3 regions of the Streptomyces rubellus genome follow, and region 2 is predicted to be linked to each of the others. Evidence: riboswitches for the same ligand, from Rfam matches in the RefSeq annotation. Region 2 holds a riboswitch; each other region holds the start of a gene.
What was found. A riboswitch is a leader RNA that binds a small molecule or an ion and turns the genes downstream of it on or off. The one in region 2 is predicted to bind cyclic di-AMP.
Positions count from the first base shown of each region.

Region 1: another riboswitch for cyclic di-AMP. It lies ahead of V1L54_RS16160 (M23 family metallopeptidase); the one in region 2 lies ahead of V1L54_RS12810 (C40 family peptidase).
Region 3: another riboswitch for cyclic di-AMP. It lies ahead of V1L54_RS03795 (LysM peptidoglycan-binding domain-containing protein); the one in region 2 lies ahead of V1L54_RS12810 (C40 family peptidase).

Region 1 is NZ_JAZDCX010000012.1:96,713-104,496, reverse strand. It holds gene V1L54_RS16180 (DUF5998 family protein) at 1-151, opposite strand, end outside; gene V1L54_RS16175 (bifunctional acetate--CoA ligase family protein/GNAT family N-acetyltransferase) at 179-2,986, opposite strand; gene V1L54_RS16170 (HPr family phosphocarrier protein) at 3,133-3,438, shown strand; gene V1L54_RS16165 (GntR family transcriptional regulator) at 3,561-4,265, opposite strand; gene V1L54_RS16160 (M23 family metallopeptidase) at 4,391-5,239, opposite strand; cyclic di-AMP (ydaO/yuaA leader) riboswitch at 5,252-5,414, opposite strand; gene V1L54_RS16155 (M16 family metallopeptidase) at 5,633-7,003, opposite strand; gene V1L54_RS16150 (M16 family metallopeptidase) at 7,072-7,784, opposite strand, start outside.
Region 2 is NZ_JAZDCX010000009.1:103,478-111,261, forward strand. It holds gene V1L54_RS12790 (S1 family peptidase) at 1-1,133, opposite strand, end outside; gene V1L54_RS12795 (hypothetical protein) at 1,572-1,955, opposite strand; gene V1L54_RS12800 (MarR family winged helix-turn-helix transcriptional regulator) at 2,085-2,540, shown strand; gene V1L54_RS12805 (CBS domain-containing protein) at 2,761-3,177, shown strand; gene V1L54_RS12810 (C40 family peptidase) at 3,385-3,858, opposite strand; cyclic di-AMP (ydaO/yuaA leader) riboswitch at 3,863-4,015, opposite strand; gene V1L54_RS12815 (acyl-CoA dehydrogenase family protein) at 4,579-5,811, opposite strand; gene V1L54_RS12820 (TetR/AcrR family transcriptional regulator) at 5,967-6,608, shown strand; gene V1L54_RS12825 (MurT ligase domain-containing protein) at 6,806-7,784, shown strand, end outside.
Region 3 is NZ_JAZDCX010000002.1:317,305-325,088, forward strand. It holds gene V1L54_RS03775 (MFS transporter) at 1-1,285, shown strand, start outside; gene V1L54_RS03780 (DUF4190 domain-containing protein) at 1,294-1,758, opposite strand; gene V1L54_RS03785 (cytochrome P450 family protein) at 1,995-3,221, shown strand; gene V1L54_RS03790 (transglycosylase family protein) at 3,354-4,364, shown strand; cyclic di-AMP (ydaO/yuaA leader) riboswitch at 4,603-4,775, shown strand; gene V1L54_RS03795 (LysM peptidoglycan-binding domain-containing protein) at 4,780-5,436, shown strand; gene eno (phosphopyruvate hydratase) at 5,737-7,026, shown strand; gene V1L54_RS03805 (FtsB family cell division protein) at 7,168-7,734, shown strand.

The sequences.
Region 1 (7,784 bases), on a different contig from region 2:
AGTCGAACGTGGTCTCCTGGTGGACCACGTACGAGGACACCGGCTCACCGCCCACGGCGGACTCGACCGCCTCGGCCACCAGAGCCGGGTAGTAGCCGCTGCGCTCGATCGCCGCGCGCAGCCCCTTGGTCGTCGTACCGGTCTTCGCCATGCGGACCATCCTACGGGGACCGGGCGGTCAGTACGCGGGCAGGCGGCGGGGGCCCTGGTCGGACCAGGCGGGATAGCCGGTGCCGAGGGCGGCGGGCGCGTCGGCGACCCGGACGGCCGCGTCCAGGACGGCCAGGCCCGAGGCGGCGACGACCACCGGTTCCAGGTCGACGGAGACGATCCCGGGGTGCTCGTCCACCAGCCGGGACACCCGCAGCAGCAGCTCCTCCAGGGCGGCGGTGTCCACCGGCTGGGCCCCGCGCCAGCCGAACAGCACCGGCGCGGAGCGGATGGCGCGCACCAGTTCCGCGGCGTCCCGGTCGGTGGCGGGGACGAGCCGGTGGGCGGTGTCGCCCAGCAGTTCGGAGGGTGGTCCGGCGAGCCCGAAGGAGAGCACCGCGCCGATGGCCGGGTCCACGGTGGCCTGGACGACGGTGTCCACCCCGCGCCGGGCCATGGCCTGGACCACGGGGCGCAGTTCGGCGGGGCTGCCGAGCTGCCCGGTCAGCTCGTCCCAGGCGTGCCGCAGGCCGGTCTCGTCGGCGATGTCCAGCCGTACGCCGCCCAGGTCGGCGCGGTGGCGCAGATGCGGGGCGGTGGTCTTCAGCGCCACGGGGTAGCCGAGCCGCCGCGCGGCCGCCGCGGCGGCGTCCGCGTCGGGGGCGGGCAGGGCGGGCCGTACCGCGATGCCGTAGTGCCGCAGCAGTTCGGCCGCCTCCTCGCGGGTCAGCGGTGTGCTGCGGTGCGTCTCGCGGTCCCGCTCGGGGCGGCGGTCCAGGGCGCGGTCCAGTACGGCGGAGGCGGCCGGCTCGTCGATGTCCTCGTACTCGGGGACCCGGCCCGGCGCGGCGGCCTCGCGCCGCCACCGGGCGTAGCGGACGGCCTCCGCCAGGGCGCCCACGGCGCGTTCGGGGGCGGGGTAGGCGGGCAGGCCGTGCTCGGCCAGGGCGGCGTCCAGCCCCTCGATGGCCAGATGGACCACGGCCACCGGCTTGGCGGGGCCGCCGGGGGCGGCGCCGTCGGAGGTCTCGGGGGTCTCGGAGGCCCCGGCGGGGGCGTCGGCGGGCGAGCCGGCCTCGTGCAGTGCCGCGGCCAGCTCGGCCGCCCCCCAGTCCTCCTCGGCCCCCTCCACCCGGGGGATCGCGGCGACCACGACGGCGTCGGTGGCCGGATCGGCGAGCGCGGCGCGCAGCGCGGCGCGGAAGTCCCCGGGGGCGGCCTCGGTGGTCAGGCCGGTGGCGAGCCGCGGACGCAGCCCCCGGGCCAGACAGGCGTCGTAGGTGAGCAGGCACAGCGACTCGGCGTTGCCGAGGATGCCCACCCGCGGGCCCGCGGGCAGCGGCTGGGCGGCCAGCAGCACGCCGGTGTCGATGAGTTCGGTGACGGTGTCGACGCGGATCACCCCGGCCTGCCGCAGCAGCGAGGAGACCGTGGCGTCGGGGGTGCGTCCGGCGGGCACGGCGTGGCCGGGCGGCGGGACGCTGGCGCTGTGCCGGGCGCCCTTGACCACGACGATCGGCTTGCGGGCGGCGGTGCGCCGGGCCAGCCTGTTGAACTTCCGGGGGTTGCCGAAGGACTCCAGGTACATCAGGACGACGTCGGTGTCCGGGTCGTCGTCCCAGTACTGGAGCACGTCGTTGCCGGAGACGTCGGCGCGGTTCCCGGCGGAGACGAAGGTGGAGACGCCCACCAGCCCCCGGCCGCGGCGGTGCAGGGCGTCCAGCACGGCGATGCCGATGGCCCCGGACTGGGTGAACAGCCCGATGCGCCCGGGCTCGGGGGTCCGCGGCGACAGGGTGGTGTTGAGCCGGATCCCGGGGGCGGTGTTGATCACCCCGAAGGCGTTGGGGCCGATGATGCGCATGCCGTACGAGCGTGCCTGCCGGACCAGCTCGCGCTGCTCCTCGCGGCCGAAGTCCGCGGAGAGGACGACCAGGCCCCGCACCCCCCGCGCGCCGCACTCGGCGACGACCCCGGGCACCTCCTCGGCGGGCACCGCGACGACGGCCAGGTCGACGGGCTCGGGGATCTCGTGCACGAAGCGGTGCGCGGGCACCGAGCCGATCTCGGCCGTCTGGGGCAGGAAGGCGCGGTTGACGGCGTAGACGCGGCCGGTGAAGCCCGCCGCGCGCAGGCTCGCCAGGACGGTGCGCCCGGCACCGCGGGAGATGCGGCTGACCCCGATGACGGCGACCGAGGCGGGGGACAGCAGCCGCTGCACGGAGCGGGCCTCGGCGCGCTGCTCGCGGGCCCGCATGACCGCCAGGGACTGCTCGGTCGGCGTGATGCCGAAGGTGAGGTGGACCGTGCCGTCCTCGAAGGTGCGCTTCTGGGCGTAGCCCGCGTCCGTGAAGACCTTGACCATCTTCACGTTGGCGGGCAGCACCTCGGCGACGAAGCGGCGCACCCCGCGCTCCCGGGCGCAGGCGGCGATGTGCTCCAGGAGGGCGGAGCCCACGCCGCGGCCCTGGTGGTCGTCGCGGACCAGGAAGGCGACCTCGGCCTCGTCGGCGGGCAGCGAGGCGGGACGGCCCAGGTGGTCGATGCGGTCGTAGCGGACGGTGGCGATGAACTCGCCGCCGACGACGGCGGCCAGTCCGACCCGGTCGACGTGGTCGTGGTGGGTGAAGCGGCGTACGTCGCGGTCGGAGAGGTGGGGATAGGGGGCGAAGAAGCGGTAGTACTTCGACTGGTCGGAGACCTGCTCGTAGAACCTGACCAGACGGTCGGCGTCCTCGGGGGTGATGGGCCGGATCCGGGCCGTGCCGCCGTCGCGCAGCACCACGTCGGCCTCCCAGTGGGCGGGGTAGGCAGGCTCCTCGGTCGGCGTCCGCATGGGGCCAGCCTAGTCACTCGTGCCCCGGGCGTTCCGGTCCGCGGTGGCGGTACGGGTCCGCCGTACGGGCCGGCGGCGGCGTTGCGGCGGCGGCCGGCTGTGCGAAGCTGATCCGGACAGCTGCTCCCCACCGAAGGGCGACCACCATGGCCGAGCGCCGTGTCACCGTCGGCTGGGCCGAGGGCCTGCACGCCCGCCCCGCCGCGATCTTCGTACGCGCCGCCGCCTCCGCCGGCGTCCCCGTCACCGTGGCCAGGCCCGGCGGTGAGCCGGTCAGCGCCGTGTCGATGCTCGCGGTGCTGGGCCTGGGCGCGCGGGGCGGTGACGAGATCGTGCTGGCCTCCGGATCCGGTGACGGTGACGGTCACGACGACGGGGACGCCGAGGCGGCCCTGGACCGGCTGGCGAGACTGGTTTCCGAGGGGCTCGGGGAACTTCCCGAAACCGTCTGAGTCCGGTCCGGAGACATCGGCACGCGAAGGCGGTTGAGTTACCCACTCCACCGCCTTCCGGTACACCCGGGAGAATCGGACAGGAATTCTCCGGCCTGTTTCCCCGGCGTATACGAATCCTGTTACGAATTATCGCCGCCCGTGTTTACGGTGTGTTTCGTCTTTCTCACGGCACCTTTCTGGCGGGACCGGCGCACGGCCACCGGCCGCTGTTCGCGGCGGAGGGCGACCGAGCGCTCCACATGCGCGGCCGCCAGCGCCCGCGCCCGTTCCGCGTCGCCGCGGGCCACCGCGTCGACGACGGCGCCGTGCTCCCGCCAGACGGCGGTCGCCCGCAGCGGGGGCTCCGCGGCGTACACCCAGGCGATCTTGCGGCGGAGCTGGGTGAGCAGAGTGGCCAGGGTGGGGCTGCCGGATGCCTGGGCCAGCGTCTCGTGGTACCAGTCCCCCAGCGCCCGCAGGTCGGACAACTGCCCGCGCTCGGCCCGCTGCTGGCCCAGCCGGACCAGCCCGCGCAGCACCCTCAGCTGCGCCTCGGTGCGCCGCTGGGCCGCACGGGCGGTGCCCAGCGGCTCCAGCAGGGCGCGGAGGTCCAGCAGGTCGGCGGCCTCCTGCTCGGTGGGCTCGGCGACGCAGGCGCCCGCGTGCCGCCGGGTGGTCACGAAGCCCTCGGACTCCAGGGTGCGCAGCGCCTCGCGCACCGGGACCCGCGAGACGCCGTAGCGTCTGGCGAGCAGTTCCTCGGTGAGCCGCGCCCCGGGCGGAAAAGCACCGGAGACGATGTCGTCGCGGACCGCAGTGCACACCATGTGCGCCGAAATGCGCATGGGCCGACCTCCGCCGTCGTCTCCGCGTTCGCGATGTTCCGCAGAGTCGAACTGTATTCCACCGGAACGGAATTTCCGATGCCCGGTGGAAAACAGGCGTAAAAGATGCGGCGGGGCGGAGCGGATCAGACGCCGATGCCCTTGGAGCGCAGGTAGGCGATCGGGTCGATGTCCGAGCCGTAGTCGGCGCCGGTGCGCGCCTCGAAGTGCAGGTGCGGGCCGGTGGAGTTGCCGGTGCTGCCGGACAGGCCGATCCGGTCCCCGGCGCCGACCGACTGCCCCGGCGCGACGCCCAGCGAGGACAGGTGCGCGTACTGGGTGTAGCGGCCGTCCTTGTGGCGGATGACGACCTGGTTGCCGTACGCGCCGCCCCAGCCGGCCGTCACCACGGTGCCCGGGCCGACGGAGCGGATGGCGGTGCCGGTGGGGACGGGGAAGTCGATGCCGCTGTGGCTGCCGGAGGACCAGGCGGTGCCGGACGCCTTGTAGGGGGTGGTGGTGCGCGCGCCCTCGTACGGGGCCGTGTAGCCGCTCGCCGCGCGCCGCTGGGCGGTGCGGTCGGCACTGCGGTCCGCCGCACGCTCCTTCGCGGCGCGCTCCTTCGCGGCCGCCCGGGTGGCCGAAGCGTCCTCGGCGGACCCGGCGGCCCCGGCACGCTCGCGGGAGGCGTCGGCCGCGCGCCGCTGGGCCTCGGCCTGGGCCCTGACGTCGTCGGCGATCGTGTCGCCGACGGCCACTGCCTGGACGTAGCCCAGGGCGTAGGTCCTGGGCGTCCCGTCGGACGCGGCGGCGGCGGGGGTGGCGAGGGTGCCGACCACGCCGGTGGCGGCGAGGGCGGCGGCCCCCGCGAGGCCGGCGCCGGTGCGCACGGCGCGGGCGGAGAGCGGGGCTCCGCCGGTGAGCCTCCCGGTCAGACCGGTGATCCGCTCGGTGAGCCTGTCGGTGAACTGCCCGGTGGCACGGTTGAACGCCATGGACGGCGTGCTCCTTTCCTTCCTTGTCGCCTACCGGGTTAGCTGACGGGTTCGGAGCAGGAAGGTCTCCTACGGGCGCGTGGCCCGATTCACCCCGGTGGGGCACCTCGCACGCGGTCGGCGCGGAGGGTGGGTCCCCGGCTCCCCCTGGCGGGGGACTCGGCGAGTGCTGACCGTCGGCCGCGGTCGCGGACGCTTCTGACGGGCAGCGGAAACGACGCTAAACAGACAAGTTTGAGCGAACAAGCAAATCAGTGGCTTTGTCACGCATGACACACGCCGCTTACGCCATAAGGGGTCAAAACAGACACGCCGAGGGCCCCTTGTGTGGCAACCACACAAGGGGCCCCCGGCAGACGTCCCGAGATGTCCCGTCCGTCGCGGTGCCGCCGGTCACTGGTCCGTGACGACGGTCACCTCCCCGACCCCCAGCTCGCGCACCGGCTCGGCGATCTGTGCGGCGTCCCCCACCAGCACGGTCACCAGACGGTCCGCGGGGAAGGCGGCGACCACCGCCGCCGTGGCCTCCACGGTGCCCGTCTCGGCGAGCCGGGCGTACAGCCGCGCCTGGTAGTCGTCGGGAAGGTGCTGTTCCACCTGGTCGGCGAGGGTGCCCGCGACGGCCGCCGCCGTCTCGTAGCGCAGCGGGGCCACTCCCACCAGGTTCTGCACGGCGGTGTCCCGCTCCTCGTCGGTGAGCCCCTCCTCCGCCAGGGTGCGCAGCACCTGCCAGAGGTCGGCCAGCGCGGGCCCGGTCACATCGGTGGCCACCGAGCCGCTGACGGCCAGCAGGGAGGCGCCCGTACCGCCGGGGGCCGAGCGCAGCACCTGGGCGAAGGCCCGCACCCCGTAGGTGTAGCCCTTCTCCTCGCGCAGCACCCGGTCCAGGCGGGAGGTCAGGGTGCCGCCCAGGCAGTACGTGCCGAGCACCTGCGCGGGCCAGACGCTGTCGTGCCGGTCGGGGCCGGTCCGGCCGATGAGCAGCTGGGTCTGCACCGCGCCGGGGCGGTCCACGATCACCACCCGGCCGGTGTCGTCCGCGGTGATCGGCGGCATCGGCCGGGGCTCGGCGGCGGTGCCGGTCCAGGCGCCGAGAGTGTCGGCGAGGGCGGCGTCCAGGTCCACCCCGGTGAAGTCGCCGACCACCACGGCGGTGGCGGTCGAGGGCCGTACGTGCGCCTCGTAGAAGGCGCGCACCGCCGCGGCGTCGATGCCCTCGATGGTCTCCTGGGAGCCCTGGCGGGGCCGGGAGAGCCGGGAGTCCTCCGGGAACAGCTCCTTCGACAGGGCGATGGCCGCCCGGCGGGCGGGGTTGGCCAGCTCGTGCGGGATCTCGTCCAGCCGGTTGCGCACCAGCCGCTCGACCTCGCCGGCGGGGAAGGCGGGGGCGCGCAGCGCGTCGGCGAGCAGGCCGAGCGCCCTGGTCAGCCGGGAGGCCGGGACCTCCAGCGAGACCCGCACCCCGGGGTGGTCGGCGTGCGCGTCCAAGGTGGCCCCGCAGCGCTCCAGCTCGGCGGCGAACTCCTCGGCGCTGTGCTTGTCGGTGCCCTCGCTCAGCGCCCGGGCCATGATCGCGGCGACCCCCTCCCGGTCCCGGGGCTCGGCGTCCAGCGGGGCCGGCAGGTTGACCTCGACCGCGACGACCTTCTGGCCGGGCCGGTGGCAGCGCAGCACGGTCAGGCCGTTGGACAGCTCGCCGCGCTCGGGGGCGGGGAACGCCCAGGGCCTGGGCTGCCCGCCGGCGGGCTGGGGGTGGAAGTCCATCGACACGCCGTTCCCGGACTGCTCCGGGGAGGCGCCGGCGGACCGGGCGGACTGGGCGGTGGCGTCGCTCACTGAGCGGTCTCCTCGTCGGTGGCGGTGTCGGCGGAGGCGGTACCGGCGGCGGACGCGTCGGCGGCGGTACCGGAGACGGTGGCACCGTCGGCGACCTCCGCCGCGGTGTCGGGCGCGGTCGCCCCGACGGGCTCGTAGACCAGCACCGCGCGGTTGTCGGGACGCAGCCGGGCGGCGGCCACCTGGCGCACCTCCTCGGCGGTGACCCGCAGCACCCGCTCCACCGCGGTCAGGGCGAGCTGGGGGTCGCCGAACAGCACGGCGTACCGGCACAGCTCGTCGGCGCGGCCGCCGACCGTGGCCAGCCGGTCCAGCCATTCGCGCTCCAGCAGCGCCTGGGCCCGCTCCATCTCCTCGGGGGTGGGGCCCTCGGCGACGAACCGGGCCAGCTCCTCGTCCACGGCCCGCTCGATGTCGGCGGCCTCGGCACCGCCGGAGAACTTGACGTCCAGCCAGCCCATCGAGGGGGCGCCCGACAGCCGCAGCATGCCGAAGCCCGCGGTGACGGCGGTGCGGTCCCGGCGGACCAGCCGGTTGTGGAGGCGGGAGGACTCGCCCCCGCCGAGCACGGTCAGCGCCAGGTCGGCGGCGTCCGCCTCACGGGTGCCGTCGTGCGGCAGCCGGTAGGCGGCCATCAGCGCCGGGGCGGGCACCTCCTCGCGCACGACCTGCCGGAGCTCCTCGCCGACGACGTCCGGCAGGGTGCCGT
Region 2 (7,784 bases):
GCGCACACGTCGGTCTGGATCAGGCCGTTGACGATGTCGCCGTTGCCGTAGTTGACGGTGGCGTTCAGACCGGTGACCGTGCCCGCGCTGAGGCCTGTCGTACTGCCGCTGCGCTGCACCCGCATGCCGACGCTCGCCTCGGCGACCCGGGTGATCTCCTGGACGGTGCCGTCCTTGAGGTCGACCGTGCCGGGGGCCGGGGCGGCGGGGTCGTCGTAGACGACGAGCGCGAAGTCGCTCACCGGGAACCGCGACGCCACGACGGTGCCCAGCGGCGCCCCGCCCCGGGCGTCGGCGGTCCAGGTCCGCGAGGCGTTGCCGCAGTGGCCCGCGGTCAGGAAGGCCGGGACACCGTCGAGAGTGACGTTGAAACCGAGGGAGCAGCGCGATCCGCCGCCGAAGATGGCGTCGCCGCCGTCCACTCCGCCGGCCCCCTCGGCACCTCCGCCGCCACCGGTGGCACCGCCCGTCTCGTTTCCGCCCGTCACGCTTCCGGTGCCGCCGCCGCCGGTGCCGTTCCCCCGGGAGTCGTCGTCCCCGAAGCCGTTCTCGCCGAAGCCGTCGCCACCGCGGCCGTCCTCACCGCGGCCCACGCCGTCGCGGTTCCCGGTGAAGGGCCGGAACTCGCCCGCGGACCGCTTGACGGTCACCGTGCCGTCCAGTGCGCCGGTGGCCTGTCGCAGCGCCGCCATCCGCTCGCCGGTGACCGTTCTGTCGGCGAGGACGACGACCTTGTTGGTCCTGGGGTCGATCGACCAGGCGGTGCCGGGGATCGACGCGGTGTCGCCCAGAGTACGGGTGACGGCCTTCAGCTCCGCCATGCTGTTCTCGACGATCACCGCCCGGGCGCCCCGGGACTCGGCCGCCCGGGCCGCCTCCTCGTCCAGGACGTTCATCACCAGCCGGTCGTCGCCGTCGTCGAAGTACCAGCCCGCGGCGTCCGCCCCGAGGTCCGCCGCGAGGGTCGAACCGAGCTGCGCGGCCGACGCGAAGGTGAGCGTCCGCGGCCCGGCCCCGGCGGGCTCGTTCCAGCTGGCGCTGGCGTTCGGCAGCACGATCGCCGCGGCCGCGACGACCACCGCTCCCGCCCCTGCTGTCGCGCCGGTCCGCTTCTTCACACGTCGGTGACTCAACTCACTGACCTCCACTGCGCGGGCTGGCCGGCGGGAAGCCACCGGCCCGGGATGCCGTACGGACCCACGGCCGCCGAGGCGGCCACGGTGATGTCCGTGCCGGAGTGGGACGGTGCGGGAGCCGCTCCCGCACCGTCCGCACGCTCCGGCCGCCAGGAGGTACGGGGGCGGTCCGGCCCGGTGCTCAGGAGCACTCACGACCGGACAACTTCCGGCGTCCGGCGCCGGGGGGAGGGATACGTTGGGATGTTCGCCGCCGGGGCGGCTGCCCGCCGGGCAGCGCGCCCGCGGGCCGGGACGGAGCGGGAATCCGCGGCCGGCAGCCGGCCCGGCCCGCCGTCACCCGCTCGTCGCATCGGGCGACAGCGGACGGAACAGGGTGCCCTCCGGCCGGTCAGCGGCCGGAGGACACCCTGGTGTCGCCGTTCGTGGGTCCGGTCACCGCTGGGTGAGCCGCAGCCTTACCTCCACCTCCTGATCGCCGGAGACCCGGGGCTCGGCGGTGACGTCGTAGTAGCCGGACAACGTCTCCTGGACCTGCCGGACCGAGTCGGGACTGCCGCTGATGTCCGCCTCCGTGGGCTCCTTCAGCTCCAGGGCGCAGTCGACCTCCCCGTGCGTGCTGACGTCGACCGTTCCCACCCAGAACCTCCGCTTCTCCCCGCCGTCCCCGCCGTCCCGCTCCCGGCCGTCCCCCAGCTGGGGGGACCGCGGGAACGCCGACCGCAGTACGGCGAAGACGGCCGCGGCGTTCGAGGCGGTGCAGTCGGGCAGTTCGATCTCGACGAGGCTAGCGCTCTCTTCGTTCTGCACAGTGCTCATGGTCCCTACCTGTACCCCGGTGCGGGCGATGGTCACAGTCCGGATCCGTCCGCCCGCGGCCACCTCCCCGCATCCGGCACCACCGTGGGTGCGACCAACGGAATGAGCCGGCTCGGCTACGCTCGCCGCATGGACACGACGGCCTACCACGCCGCCCCCGCCCGGCTGCGGAACACACCGAGCTGGCTCCTGTCGCAGGCGACGGCACACGCCCACCGGCTGGTGTGGGCCGCGTTCGCCGACGCCGGCGTCCGGCGCTACCACTACGCCCTGCTCGCCGCGCTGGAGGAGTACGGTCCGGCCAGTCAGGCGGAGCTCGGCCGCCGCTGCGGGATCGACCGCAGCGACGTCGTCGCCGCACTCAACGAGCTCGCCGGGCGGGACCTCGTCAGGCGCTCCCCGGACCCGGCGGACCGCCGCCGCAACATCGTCACGGTCACCACCGCCGGAGTACGGCATCTGGGTCTTCTCGACGAGTCCCTGGACCGGGCACAGGACGAGCTGCTCACCGGGCTCTCCCCGGACGAGCGCGCCCAACTGGTACGGCTGCTGGCCCGGGTCCTGGAACACCACTCGCCCCGGTGACAGGACGAGGCGGAGCGGGGGGCGCGGGCGCGGGGAGAGCCCGGGGAGACGTCCGGGAGGGGAGCCGGGGAACACCCGGCACACCGAAAGCCTCCAAAGCGGCACATCGGACATCACCACCCCGGTTGCGGGTACCGGTGCACAAGGGCGGCGGCACCGGTGACCACGGTCCGCGCCGCCTTCGCCCGACATCCGAGTCCGACAGACGAGGAGCGTTCCGATGGCCCGGAAGATCCGCGACGTCATGACCGCCGATCCGACCACCGCCACCCCGCAGGCCACGCTGACCGAGGTGGCGCGCCTGATGCGGGACCACGACATCGGCGACATCCTGATCGTCGACGGTGACGAACTGCGCGGTGTGGTGACCGACCGCGACCTGGTGGTGCGCGCGCTGGCCGAGAACAGCGGCGGCGACACCCCCGTGCAGGAGGTCTGCAGCGACACGCTGGTGACCGCGGAGCCCGACGACGACATCTCGCGAGCGGTCCGGCTGATGCGCGAGCACTCCGTGCGGAGGCTGCCGGTGGTGGACCACGGCCACCCGGTCGGCGTCGTCAGCATCGGCGACCTGGCCGTGGAGCGCGAGCCGGGGTCCGCGCTCGCCGACATCAGCGCCGACAGCCCCAACCACTGACCGCGCCGGCACCGCGCCCCGTCCGGCCACCGCCGGGCGGGGCGCCCGCGCGCACCGGTGGCCCGGAGGAGACCGGCGCGCATTCCGGAACCGGGCGCCGGGGCCGGAAAACCGGACGGCGCGCCACGGGGGTCTCCCGTGGCGCGCCGTCGTTCCCGGCCCCCGGAGGCACTCGGGCCCCGCGGACCGGACCGGGGCTGACCCGGTTTACCTCACCCGCCCGTACCGCACGCTCTTGGTCCAGATCTTTTCCTTCCGGACGGTCTTCCCCGGCTTCGGGGAATGCCAGATCTTTCCGCTGCCGGCATAGATGCCGACGTGGTAGACACGGCCACCGGAGTGGAAGAACACCAGGTCGCCCTTCTTGCGCGACTTGACGGAGACCTTCTTGCTGCGGTTGTACTGGGCAGCCGCGGTGCGCGGCAGTTTCTTGCCCGCCTTCTTGTACGAGTACTGGGTGAGCCCCGAGCAGTCGAAGCGCTTCGGCCCCGCGGCACCGTACTTGTACGGCGCGCCCTTCTTGGCGGCCGCGACCTTGAGCGCCTTGCCTGCCGGGGTGGCCGCCTCGGCCTCAGGGGTGGCGTTCGGCACCAGTGCCGCCCCCGCCAGCGTCGCCACGGTGACGGCGGAGGTGACGGCGGCCCGGGAGGCGAGTCCCGGTATGCGTGCGTACGCGGACATGAACTGACCCTTCGTCATCCGCCTGCGAAAGATGACCTGTCGGGTTCGGGCCGGCGAAGTTGCCCGGCCACCGAAGTGGCTTCACCCCAAGGGCCGCGTGGGACGCGGCCCGCCTTGCTCGGGTCTCCCGCTCCTGCCGATCCGTTGTGGTTCGTCTCTCGCCCGGGTGGCGGCAGGACTCGGCGTCCGCCCGGACCGCCCCGCCGTGCGACGGGGACTTGGCAACGCTTACGGATACTGCGTCAAGAACGCCGCGATTTCGAAGACTGAAGGCTTTCTGTGAACTTCTTCACTCCTGCGGAACCCGGCCGCGGAACCGTTTCACCGGCCGGTTGGTTACCGCATGAAACAACCTTTGAACAGGGGATTCTGACAGGCTGTCCGGAGGCGCGAAAAGGGCGGGCGGAATCCCGCGCGGACCCGGCGCGTGTGAGCCCCGTCACCCCGAACGGCTGCCCGCGTGTCGGGTGAATCCGGTGCGGATTCACCCGGGAAACGCCACGCGCCGGCGATATGACGCCCCGTCGGGCGGAACCGCCCGGATGTCCTCCGGCGCCCCCGCCGCCACACCCGTCCGCCGGACGCGCACGCGGACGGGGCCGCGCCGCGTACGGCCCGGCCCCGCTCCCGGAGCGGCACGCCTGCCGGGGCGGAGCGTCCCCGGGGAACAGCGCGCCGCGTCACCGGACCACCGCCGCCCCCGCGGTGGTCCGGCGGAGTTCAGCGGATGTGCATGCCCGAGATCGTGCGGGCGACGACCAGCCGCTGGATCTCGCTGGTGCCCTCGAAGATCGAGTAGATGGCGGCGTCCCGGTGCATCCGCTCCACCGGGTACTCCCGGGTGAAGCCGTTGCCGCCGAGGATCTGGATCGCCTGGGCGGTGACGGCCTTGGCCGTCTCCCCGGCGAAGAGCTTGGACATCGAGCCCTCGGCGGCCTCGAAGGGCCTGCCCGCCGCCGCCATCCACGAGGCCCGCCACACCAGCAGCCGGGCGGCGTCGATACGGGTGCGCATGTCGGCGAGCTGGAAGGCGATGCCCTGGTTGTCGATGATCGGGCGGCCGAACTGCACCCGGGTCCTGGCGTACTCCAGCGCGACCTCGTACGCGGCGCGGGCGATGCCGACGGCCTGGGCGCCCACGGCCGGACGGGAGGCCTCGAAGGTGGCCATCGCGGCGTTCCGCACGCGCTCCCCGGCCTTCCCCCGCTTCGCCTTCTCGCGGGCGCGGGCGAGGCGCTCGTCGAGCTTCTCCTTGCCGCCCAGCAGGCAGTGGCCGGGGACGCGGACGCCGTCCAGGACGACCTCGGCCGTGTGGGAGGCGCGGATGCCGTGCTTCTTGAACTTCTGCCCCTGGGACAGGCCGGGGGTGTTCGGCGGTACGACGAAGGAGGCGTGCCCCTTGGCGCCGAGTTCGGGATCGACGACGGCGACGACGACATGGACGCCCGCGATGCCGCCGTTGGTCACCCACGTCTTGGTGCCGTCGAGCACCCACTCGTCCCTGGCCTCGTCGTACACCGCGCGGGTGCGCATCGCGGAGACGTCCGAGCCGGCGTCCGGCTCGGAGGAGCAGAAGGCGGCGACCCTCACGTCGTTCTCGTCGCCGTACATCTGCGGGATCCAGGTGCCGATCTGCTCCTCGGTGCCGTTGGCGAGGACGCCGACGGCGGCCAGGGCGGTGCCGACGATCGACAGGCCGATGCCCGCGTCGCCCCAGAACAGCTCCTCCATCACCACCGGGATGCCCAGGCCGGTGGGGTCGAAGTACTGCTGCGCGTAGAAGTCCAGCGAGTACAGACCGATCTTGGCCGCCTCCTGGATGACGGGCCACGGGGTCTCCTCGCGCTCGTCCCACTCCGCGGCGGCGGGGCGCATGACATCGGCCGCGAAGCCGTGGACCCAGTCCCGTACCGCCTTCTGGTCGTCGCTGAGGTCGAGTGCGAACTCCCCCATGGAAGCCCTCCATCCCGGTTGTTACTGGCGGTAACAGAAATATGTTGCCCACTGGTCCGTTGTCAACCTCCTGTTCCGGACAGCTCCACCGCGCTCCAGGGGTGTTACGTTGCGCTCAGGTGACGGCGAGCGGCCGCGGACGGGGAGACCAGGGCATGGGGACCACACAGCGGGAGGACCAGCGCACCGCCACGGAACGCCGCCGCAGGCAACTGCTGGAGGCCGCCGAGCGCGTGGTGCTCCGGGACGGGCCCGGCGCCTCGATGAACGCCATCGCCGCCGAGGCCGGCATCACCAAGCCCATCCTGTACCGGCACTTCGGCGACAAGGGCGGGTTGTACCGGGCCCTGGCCGTCCGGCACACCGACGCCCTGGTGGACGCGTTGCGGGCCGCGCTGGACGCGCCGTGTGACCGGCGCGAGCGGGTGGCGGCCGCCCTGGACACGTACCTGTCCGCCATCGAGGCCCGCCCGCAGGTCTACCGCTTCCTGATGCACCCCGCCGAGCATCCCGGCGGGGACCGCGGCTTCGACGTCGGCCAGCACTCGGCCCCGCTGCTGCGGCGGCTCGGCGAGGAACTGGCCACGGTGATCGCCGAACGCGTCGACCTGGGGCCCGAGGGCGGGGAGCGGGCCCGCATCTGGGGCCACGGCATCGTCGGCATGATGCACGCGGCCGGTGACTGGTGGCTGCGCGAACGGCCCTATCCCCGCGACCGGCTGGTGCGGCAGCTGGCGGACCTGCTGTGGGGCGGCCTGGCCACGGCGGACGACCGGGCGGGCGGCCCCGGTTTCTGACCCTCCCGCCGGGCCTCCCCGGCCCCTCCCGGCGACCGCCGCGCGGGACGGGCGGAAGCGGAACCTCCGCAACGGCGCCGCGCCGCACGGGCGTCATGTCCCGCACTGCGGCGATCATCCCGGGTGGCACGATTCGGGGACGGGAGCGGACCTCGGTAGGCTGAGGCCCGATCCAGGGGCAAGGAGGGACAAGGACGATGGCAGGGAACACGGAACCGCTGCCGCCACGGTCCAAGCTGGCCGTGACGGCCGGCAAGGCCGCTGCGGCGGTGTCGCGAGCCGCGGGCCGGGGCAGCGGATCGGTGATCGGCGGAAAGGTGGCGCTCAGGCTCGATCCCGACCTGCTGGCCCGGCTGGCGCAGAACCTGGACGTCGTCCTGGTGTCGGCGACCAACGGCAAGACCACCACGACCCGGCTGATCGCCGAGGCCCTGCGGGCCGCGGGCCCGGTCGTCTCCAACGCGCTGGGCGCCAACATGCCCGCGGGCATCACCGCGGCGCTCGCCGGCAGCGGTGACGCGCGCTACGGCGTCATCGAGGTCGACGAGAAGTACCTGGCGACGGTCGCCCGCGACGTGACCCCCAAGGCCATCGCCCTGCTCAACCTCTCCCGCGACCAGCTCGACCGCGCCGCCGAGACCCGGATGCTGGCCGAGCGGTGGCGCGAGGGCCTGTCCGGCTCCAAGGCCGTGATCATCGCGAACGCCGACGACCCGCTGGTGGTGTGGGCCGCCTCCTCCTCGCCCAACGTGGTGTGGGTGGCCGCCGGCCAGGAGTGGAAGGACGACGCCTGGTCCTGCCCGGCCTGCGGCGGTGTGATGCAGCGGCCGGGCGACGACTGGTTCTGCGGGGAGTGCGGCTTCCGCCGTCCCACCCCGAGCTGGGCGCTGTCGGGCGACCACGTGCTGGACCCGCACGGCTCGGCCTGGCCGATCCGCCTCCAGCTGCCCGGCCGCGCGAACAAGGCCAACGCCACCACCTCCGCGGCCGTCGCCGCCGCCTTCGGCGTACCGCCCCAGGCGGCGCTGGAGCGGATGTACTCGGTCACCGCGGTGGCGGGCCGCTACGACGTGGTGTCCTACCAGGGCCGCCAGATCCGGCTGCTGCTGGCCAAGAACCCGGCCGGCTGGCTGGAGACCTTCTCGCTGATCGACGCCCCGCCCTCGCCCGTCATCC
Region 3 (7,784 bases), on a different contig from region 2:
CGGTCCCGGTCTGCAGTGGGTCGTCAACACCTACACCCTGACCTTCGCCGGGTTCATGCTGCTCGGCGGGCGGGCCGGGGACCTCTTCGGACGCAAGCGCGTCTTCCTGACCGGGCTCGGCCTGTTCACCGCCGCCAGTCTCGCCGGCGGCCTCGCCCAGGAGCCCTGGCAACTGCTCGCCGCGCGGGCCGTCCAGGGCGTGGGCGCCGCCGTGCTGGCGCCCTCCACGCTCAGCCTGCTCACCACCTCCGTCCCCGAGGGGCCGGCCCGGCACCGGGCCATCGGCACCTGGACGGCGGTGGGCGCCGGTGGCGGCGCGGCGGGCGGCTTCGTCGGCGGGGTGCTCACCGACGCGCTGTCCTGGCGGTGGGTGCTGCTGGTCAACGTGCCCATCGGGGCGCTCGTCCTGACCGCGGTGGCGTTCGGCCTGGTCAGGGACCGGGCGGGCGGGGACGGGCGCGGCCTGGACGTGCCCGGCGCGGTGCTGGTCACCGGCGGGCTCGGCACGGTGGCGTACGGAATCGTCCAGACGGAGGCGGCCGGCTGGGACGAGCGGGCCGCCCTGGTGCCGCTGCTGGGCGGGCTGGCGCTGCTCGCCGCGTTCGTCGCGGTGGAGGCCCGGGCCGCGGCGCCGCTGATGCCGCTGCGGCTGTTCCGGCTTCCGTCGGTCGCGGGTGCGAACACCGCGATGTTCGTCTGCGGCGCGGCGACGTTCTCCTCCTGGTACTTCATGTCCCTGTACATGCAGAACGTGCTGGGCTTCACGCCCCTCCAGGCGGGCCTGGGCTTTCTGCCGCACTCGCTGAGCATCGTGGTCGGCTCCATGCTGGCGCCCCGGCTGATGCCCTGGGCGGGCGCCCGGAACACCGCGCTGACCGGGGTGGCGCTGGGCGCTTCCGGCTTCCTCTGGTACGGCCTGGTCATGGCCGCCGACGGCGGTTACGCGAGCACGGTCCTGGGGCCCGGGATGACGGCGATGTTCGGCGTCGGGCTGCTGGCCACCCCGCTCGCCGCCCTGGCCACCACCGGGGCGCCGCACCGGGACGCGGGTGTGGTCTCGGCGCTGGTGAACACCTCGCGCACGATGGGCGGCTCGCTGGGCCTGGCGGTGCTGTCCACCGTCGCCGCCTCCCGGGTCACCGGCGACACCCCGGAGGGCCTCGCCCCGGGGTACGCGCTGGCCTTCCGCACCGGCTCGGTGATCCTGCTGTGCTGCGGGCTGCTGATCCTGCTGGCGCTGCCGAGGGTGCCGGGGGAGGGTCGCCGCCGGGCGGCGGTCCGCTGAGCCGCGGCTCAGGGCCACAGGCCCTCGCCGAAGTCCGCCACGCACCGCTCGACCGCGGCGCCGTCCCCGGCGTCGCGCAGGCACTGCCGCAGAGCGCCGAACTCACCCGACTCCACGGCCACCGTGGCCGCGGAGAGGACGAGGACGGCGCCCGCCAGGCCGAGGAACCCCAGCACGGTCCCCGCCAGTGCCGTACCGCTGCCCGGCATCCCGTGGCGCCGGTCCCGGCGGCGCCCGGCAAGTCCGAGCACTAGCGCCGACAGCCCCAGCACCGCGCCGCCGGCGACGGTCCAGAAGGTCAGGAGGGCGAGCAGGCCGAGGACCAGCGCGGCGGTCCCCAGCCCGTCCCGGAGCGGTTCCGCGGGCGGCTCGGGCCCCGGACCGGACTCCGGCCCGGGCTCGGGTTCCGGTTCGGGGAAGTAGGGCTCCCAGTCCCGCGGCGGGGGAGGTGGAGGGGGATAGTGCGAGGACACCACGGCCTCCTTCCGGCGGTTCTCGCCGTTCCGTCCCCCGCGCCGTACCCCCGGCACGGCCCGGCAATCGGGCTCCCCCGGTGAACCGGGGGAGCCGGGGGAGCCGGGGGAGCCGGGGAGGGGCAGGCGGGGAGGGCGCGCTCCGGCGGGCGCGTTAGCGTCGGGGCGTGCACCAGGAGAACCGAGGCCCGGAAGCCTGTCCGAACACCCGGCCGGACACCGCCGTACCGCCGCCGATGCCCGCCCTGTTCACCCACGAGTTCGCCACCGACCCGTACCCCGCGTACGCCTGGCTGCGCGAGCACGCGCCGGTGCACCGGACCGTGCTGCCCAGCGGGGTGGAGGCATGGCTGGTGACCCGGTACGCCGACGCGCGCGAGACGCTGGCCGACCCGCGGCTGAGCAAGAACCCCGCCCGCCACAGCGAGACCGCGCACGGCCGGGGGAAGATCGGCATCCCGGGGGAGCGCAGCGCGAACCTGATGACGCATCTGCTCAACATCGACCCGCCCGACCACACCCGGCTGCGCCGGCTGGTGTCCAAGGCGTTCACCCCGCGCCGGGTGGCGGCCTTCGAGCCGCGGGTGCGGGAGCTGGCCGACCGGCTCGTCGACGGCTTCTCGGGGCGCGGAAGCGCCGACCTCATCCACGAGTTCGCCTTCCCGCTGCCCATCCACGCCATCTGCGACCTGCTCGGCGTCCCCGCCGAGGACCAGGACGACTTCCGCGACTGGGCGGGCATGATGATCCGCCACGACCGCGGGCCGCGCGGCGGGGTGGGCCGGGCGGTGAAACGGATGCGCGCGTATCTGGCCGAGCTGATCCACCGCAAGCGCGGCGAACCGGGCGACGACCTGATCTCCGGACTGATCCGGGCGAGCGACCACGGCGAGCACCTGACGGAGAACGAGGCCGCCGCGATGGCCTTCATCCTGCTGTTCGCCGGGTTCGAGACCACCGTGAACCTCATCGGCAACGGCACCTACGCCCTGCTGCGCCATCCGGAGCAGCGGCGGCTCCTGCAGGACGCGCTGGCCGCCGGGGACACCGGGCTGCTGGAGAGCGCGGTGGAGGAGCTGCTGCGCTACGACGGGCCGGTGGAACTGGCCACCTGGCGGTTCGCCACCGAGCCGCTGGAGCTCGGCGGGCAGCGCGTCGAGGCCGGCGACCCGGTACTGGTGGTGCTGGCGGCCGCCGACCGCGACCCGGAGAGGTTCGCTCACCCGGATGTACTGGACCTTACACGTAGTGACAACCAGCATCTCGGCTACGGGCACGGCATCCACTACTGCCTGGGGGCGCCGCTGGCCCGGCTGGAGGGACGGATCGCGCTGTCCGCCCTGCTGGGGCGCCTCCCTGACCTGCGGCTCGCGGCGGAACCGCCCGAATTGCGGTGGCGCGGCGGCCTGATCATGCGTGGACTGCGGGCGCTCCCGGTGGAGTTCGAACCGGTACACTGGTGACACAGTGTCACTTACGTGACCTACACGTGATCTACGCGACACTGGCTTGTGATGATCCGTCTCGGGCGCTACGTTCTGCCGTCAACAACCCGCAGAACCTTTCTGTCTCCCCACGTACGAGAGGCCCCACACATGCTCTCCGGGACCGGTAAGCACCGCCGCCCCCGTCAGGCCCCCGCCGCGTTCGTCACGGCGGGGATGACCGGCGCGGGAATCGCCATACCCCTCCTCGGCGCCTCGGGCGCCCAGGCAGCCGACCTCGACACCTGGGACCGGGTCGCACAGTGCGAGAGCGACGGCCTGTGGAGCGCCGACACCGGCAACGGCTACTACGGCGGCCTCCAGCTCACCCAGAAGCTCTGGAAGGAGTACGGCGGCCTGTCCTACGCCGACCGTCCCGACCTGGCCAGCCGCAGCCAGCAGATCGCGATAGCCGAGAAGATCCTCGCGGACCGGGGGCCGGAGGCCTGGCCCGGCTGCGGCATCAACGCCGGACTGCGCTACGACACCACCGGTGAGGCCCCGGCCATCGCCCCCGAGAACTACCTGCCCGGCGAGCAGCCCGCCTCCCCGTCGGCCCCCGCCGTCGAGAAGAGCGCGGACGACGCCCCGGAGAAGACCGGGAAGGCCGAGAAGGCCGAGAAGGCCGAGAAGAGCGAGAAGGCCGAGAAGGCCGAGAAGAGCGAGAAGGCCGAGAAGGCCGAGAAGAGCGAGAAGGCCGACGGGAAGGCCGACGGGAAGGCGGACGACTCCGCCGACGGGGCGGCCGTCGAGAGCCCCGGGCCGGAGGCGGCCGAGGAGTCCGGGGAGGCCGGTACGGACCCGGCCGCCGGAGCCGAGGGCGCGGAGGGCGCCGGCCCGGCGGAGGGCGCCGGGAAGCACCGCGGCGAGCGCGACCCGCTCGAGCTGGAACTGGAGCGGCAGGCGGGCGCCGGGGAGACGGCCGACCGCTCCGACGCGGCCACCGCGGGAGGCCAGGAGAGCCTCACCGCCGGGGACTACCTCGTGCAGCCGGGGGACTCGCTCGTGCGGATCGCCCAGCAGCACGAGCTGAGCTGGAGCGAGCTGTACGAGTCCAACAAGGACGTCCTCGGTGAGAACCCGGACCTGATCGTGCCGGGGCAGGGGATCGAGCTCGACTGAGCCCGCGGGATGACCCTTCCGGACCAATTCCGGGGCCTTGCGGCGTGTCCTCGCTGTCCGGCCTAATGCCGGCCCCCTGACCTGCGTACTCCACCATTCTGGCCGTCAGGAAGGGTGACGGAATGGGTTCTGACATGTTTTGAGGTATTTGCCCGGGTGTGCTTACGGTCTACTCGCTCGCGACCGCGAGTGCCACCGACCGCAGCGCCGAATCCTGCCGGCGGCCGGTGGGGTAGTCGTCGCGTCAGCGCCGCTGGCAGGAGCGGGGGAACCAGGTAGGCGCCGCCGTGGGCGCACCGCGCCCACGGCGGCTTGGGGTGAAGCCGGTACGGGGACGCCCGTCCCCGTCCGGCCGGGCTGCTCACGGCCCGAACCCGACAGCTCACCTCGCAGGCGTCGGTGAGTAGGGACGTTCATGCTGTTCACCGCCAAGGGTCACGACAGCCGTACCGTCAAGGCCGTGCGTGCGGCCGCCCTGACCGGCGCCGCGGGCGCCGCCATCGCCGTTCCGCTGGCGGGTGCCCAGGGCGCCGCCGCGGCGTCCGTGGACACCTGGGACCGGGTCGCCGAGTGCGAGAGCAGCGGCAACTGGTCCATCAACACCGGCAACGGCTACTACGGCGGACTGCAGTTCTCGCAGTCCAGCTGGGAGGCCGCGGGCGGGACCCGGTACGCGCCGCGTGCCGATCTGGCCACCAGAGAGCAGCAGATCGCCGTCGCCGAGCGGCTGCTGGCCATGCAGGGGCCGCGGGCCTGGGGCTGCGCGGACGAGGGCGGGCTCACCGCCGGCGGTCCCCGGGCGCAGGTGAACCCGGACGGCGGGGACGGGACCGGAACCGGGGTCCGGGTCGATGCCCGGACCGGTGTCCAGGGCGGCGCCCGGGCCGGGGCGGAGAGCGGGGCCGGCTCCGCCGCGGACGAGGCCAGTGCCTACGCCGTGCGGCCGGGCGACACCCTGCGGGAGATCGCCGCCGCCCACGGCACCACCTGGCAGCGGCTCTACGAGGCCAACCGGGACGTGGTCGGCGACGACCCCGACCTGATCTTCCCGGGCCAGCAGCTCAGGGTCTGAGTCCGGGCCCGTCACCCGGCGGATCCGGCCCGGTGCGGCGCGTCACCGCTCTTGCGGAGGGCGCGCCGTATCGGGTTTATTTACTTCGGAAACAAAATGGTGCCGTTCCCTGTCGAGCCGGTGTTTCCGCAGTCTTCGGCGTGTCTTCGGCGCGTCTTCGCCGACCGTTCGGCCGTACGGCGCGGACTCCCGGCGAGGTGGTGCCGCGGGGCGGATAGGCTCAGGGGCGGCAACCCCGCAGACACCTCGGTCCGGCACTCCGGCCGGACACCCAGCCAGACACACACGAAGGAGACCCCCGTGCCGTCCATCGACGTCGTAGTGGCCCGCGAGATCCTCGACTCGCGAGGCAACCCCACGGTCGAGGTCGAGGTCGGCCTCGACGACGGCAGCACCGGCCGCGCGGCCGTCCCGTCCGGTGCCTCGACCGGCGCCTTCGAGGCCCTGGAACTGCGCGACGGCGACAAGGGCCGCTACGGGGGCAAGGGCGTCGAGAAGGCGGTCCTCGCCGTCATCGAGCAGATCGGCCCGGAGCTGGTCGGCTACGACGCCACCGAGCAGCGCCTGATCGACCAGGCGATGTTCGACCTGGACGCCACCCCGGACAAGTCCTCGCTCGGCGCCAACGCCATCCTCGGCGTCTCGCTGGCCGTCGCCCACGCCGCCTCCGAGGCGTCCGACCTGCCGCTCTTCCGCTACCTCGGCGGGCCGAACGCGCACCTGCTGCCGGTCCCGATGATGAACATCCTCAACGGCGGCTCGCACGCCGACTCCAACGTGGACATCCAGGAGTTCATGATCGCGCCGATCGGCGCCGAGTCCTTCTCCGAGGCCCTGCGCTGGGGCACCGAGGTCTACCACACCCTCAAGAAGGTGCTGAAGGAGCGCGAGCTGTCCACCGGCCTGGGCGACGAGGGCGGCTTCGCCCCGAACCTCGGCTCCAACCGCGAGGCGCTCGACCTCATCCTGGAGGCGATCAAGCAGGCCGGTTACACCCCCGGCCAGGACATCGCCCTCGCCCTGGACGTCGCCGCCTCCGAGTTCCACAAGGACGGTCGTTACGTCTTCGAGGGCCAGGAGCGCACCGCCTCCCAGATGACCGACTACTACGCCGAGCTGGTCGAGGCGTACCCGCTGGTCTCCATCGAGGACCCGCTGTTCGAGGACGACTGGGACGGCTGGAAGACCATCACCGAGCGCCTCGGCGACAAGGTCCAGCTCGTCGGTGACGACCTGTTCGTCACCAACCCCGAGCGCCTGGCCCGCGGCATCGAGGAGGGCGCCGCCAACGCCCTGCTGGTGAAGGTCAACCAGATCGGCTCCCTCACCGAGACCCTGGACGCCGTCGAGCTGGCCCAGCGCAGCGGCTTCAAGTGCATGATGTCCCACCGCTCCGGCGAGACCGAGGACGTCACCATCGCCGACCTGGCCGTCGCCACCAACTGCGGCCAGATCAAGACCGGCGCCCCGGCCCGCTCCGAGCGCGTCGCCAAGTACAACCAGTTGCTGCGCATCGAGGAGATCCTCGACGACGCGGCGGTGTACGCCGGACGCTCGGCGTTCCCGCGGTTCCGCTCCGCGGACCGGTGAGCCGCCGGTGAGCCGCCGGTAGGAACAGCCGCGCCGGGCACCGCCCCCGCCCTCCCGCCGGCACCGTCCCGTACGGTGGCGGGAGGGCGGGGGCACACGTCCGTGCGACGACCGCGCACGGAGCAGGACAGGGGAGGCGAGGTGGCCGCGGAACGGGAGCGGTTCTCCACCGCGACCAGACTCAGGGCGCTGGGCACCCAGGCGGCGGAGCGCGTCTACCGGGCGCAGCACCGCCGGATGCGCGCTCCGCGGCGCAGCAGGCTGACCGGCCGCGCCGCGCTCCTCGTCCTCGTGCTGTGCTCGCTCGTCGTCGTCCTCGCCTACCCGATGCGGCAGTACGTCTCGCAGCGCGCGGAGATAGCCGAGCAGCGCCGCCTGGTCGAGGAGAAGCGCGAGCGCGTCGAGCGGCTGCGCGACGAGAAGGCCCGCTGGCAGGATCCCGCCTATGTGGAGCGGATGGCCCGCGAGCGCCTGCTCTACCTGCGCCCCGGCGAGACCGGCTTCCTCCTGCCGGAGGGCACGGCCGGCACGGGCCGGGAGCGGGACCGGGAGGACGACGGGTCCTCCCGCGCCCGGCGCTCCTCCGACGGCCGGGAGACGGCCCCCGGCCGGTCCTGGCACCGGCGGCTGTGGGAGGGCCTGGACGCGGCGGACGCCGGGATCGCCGAGGGTCCCGGGGGTCGGCCGCCCGACACCGGCCGCCCCTGACCGCCCGCGCCCGCCCCCGCTCCGGCCCCTTCCGACGTCCGACGCCCGCC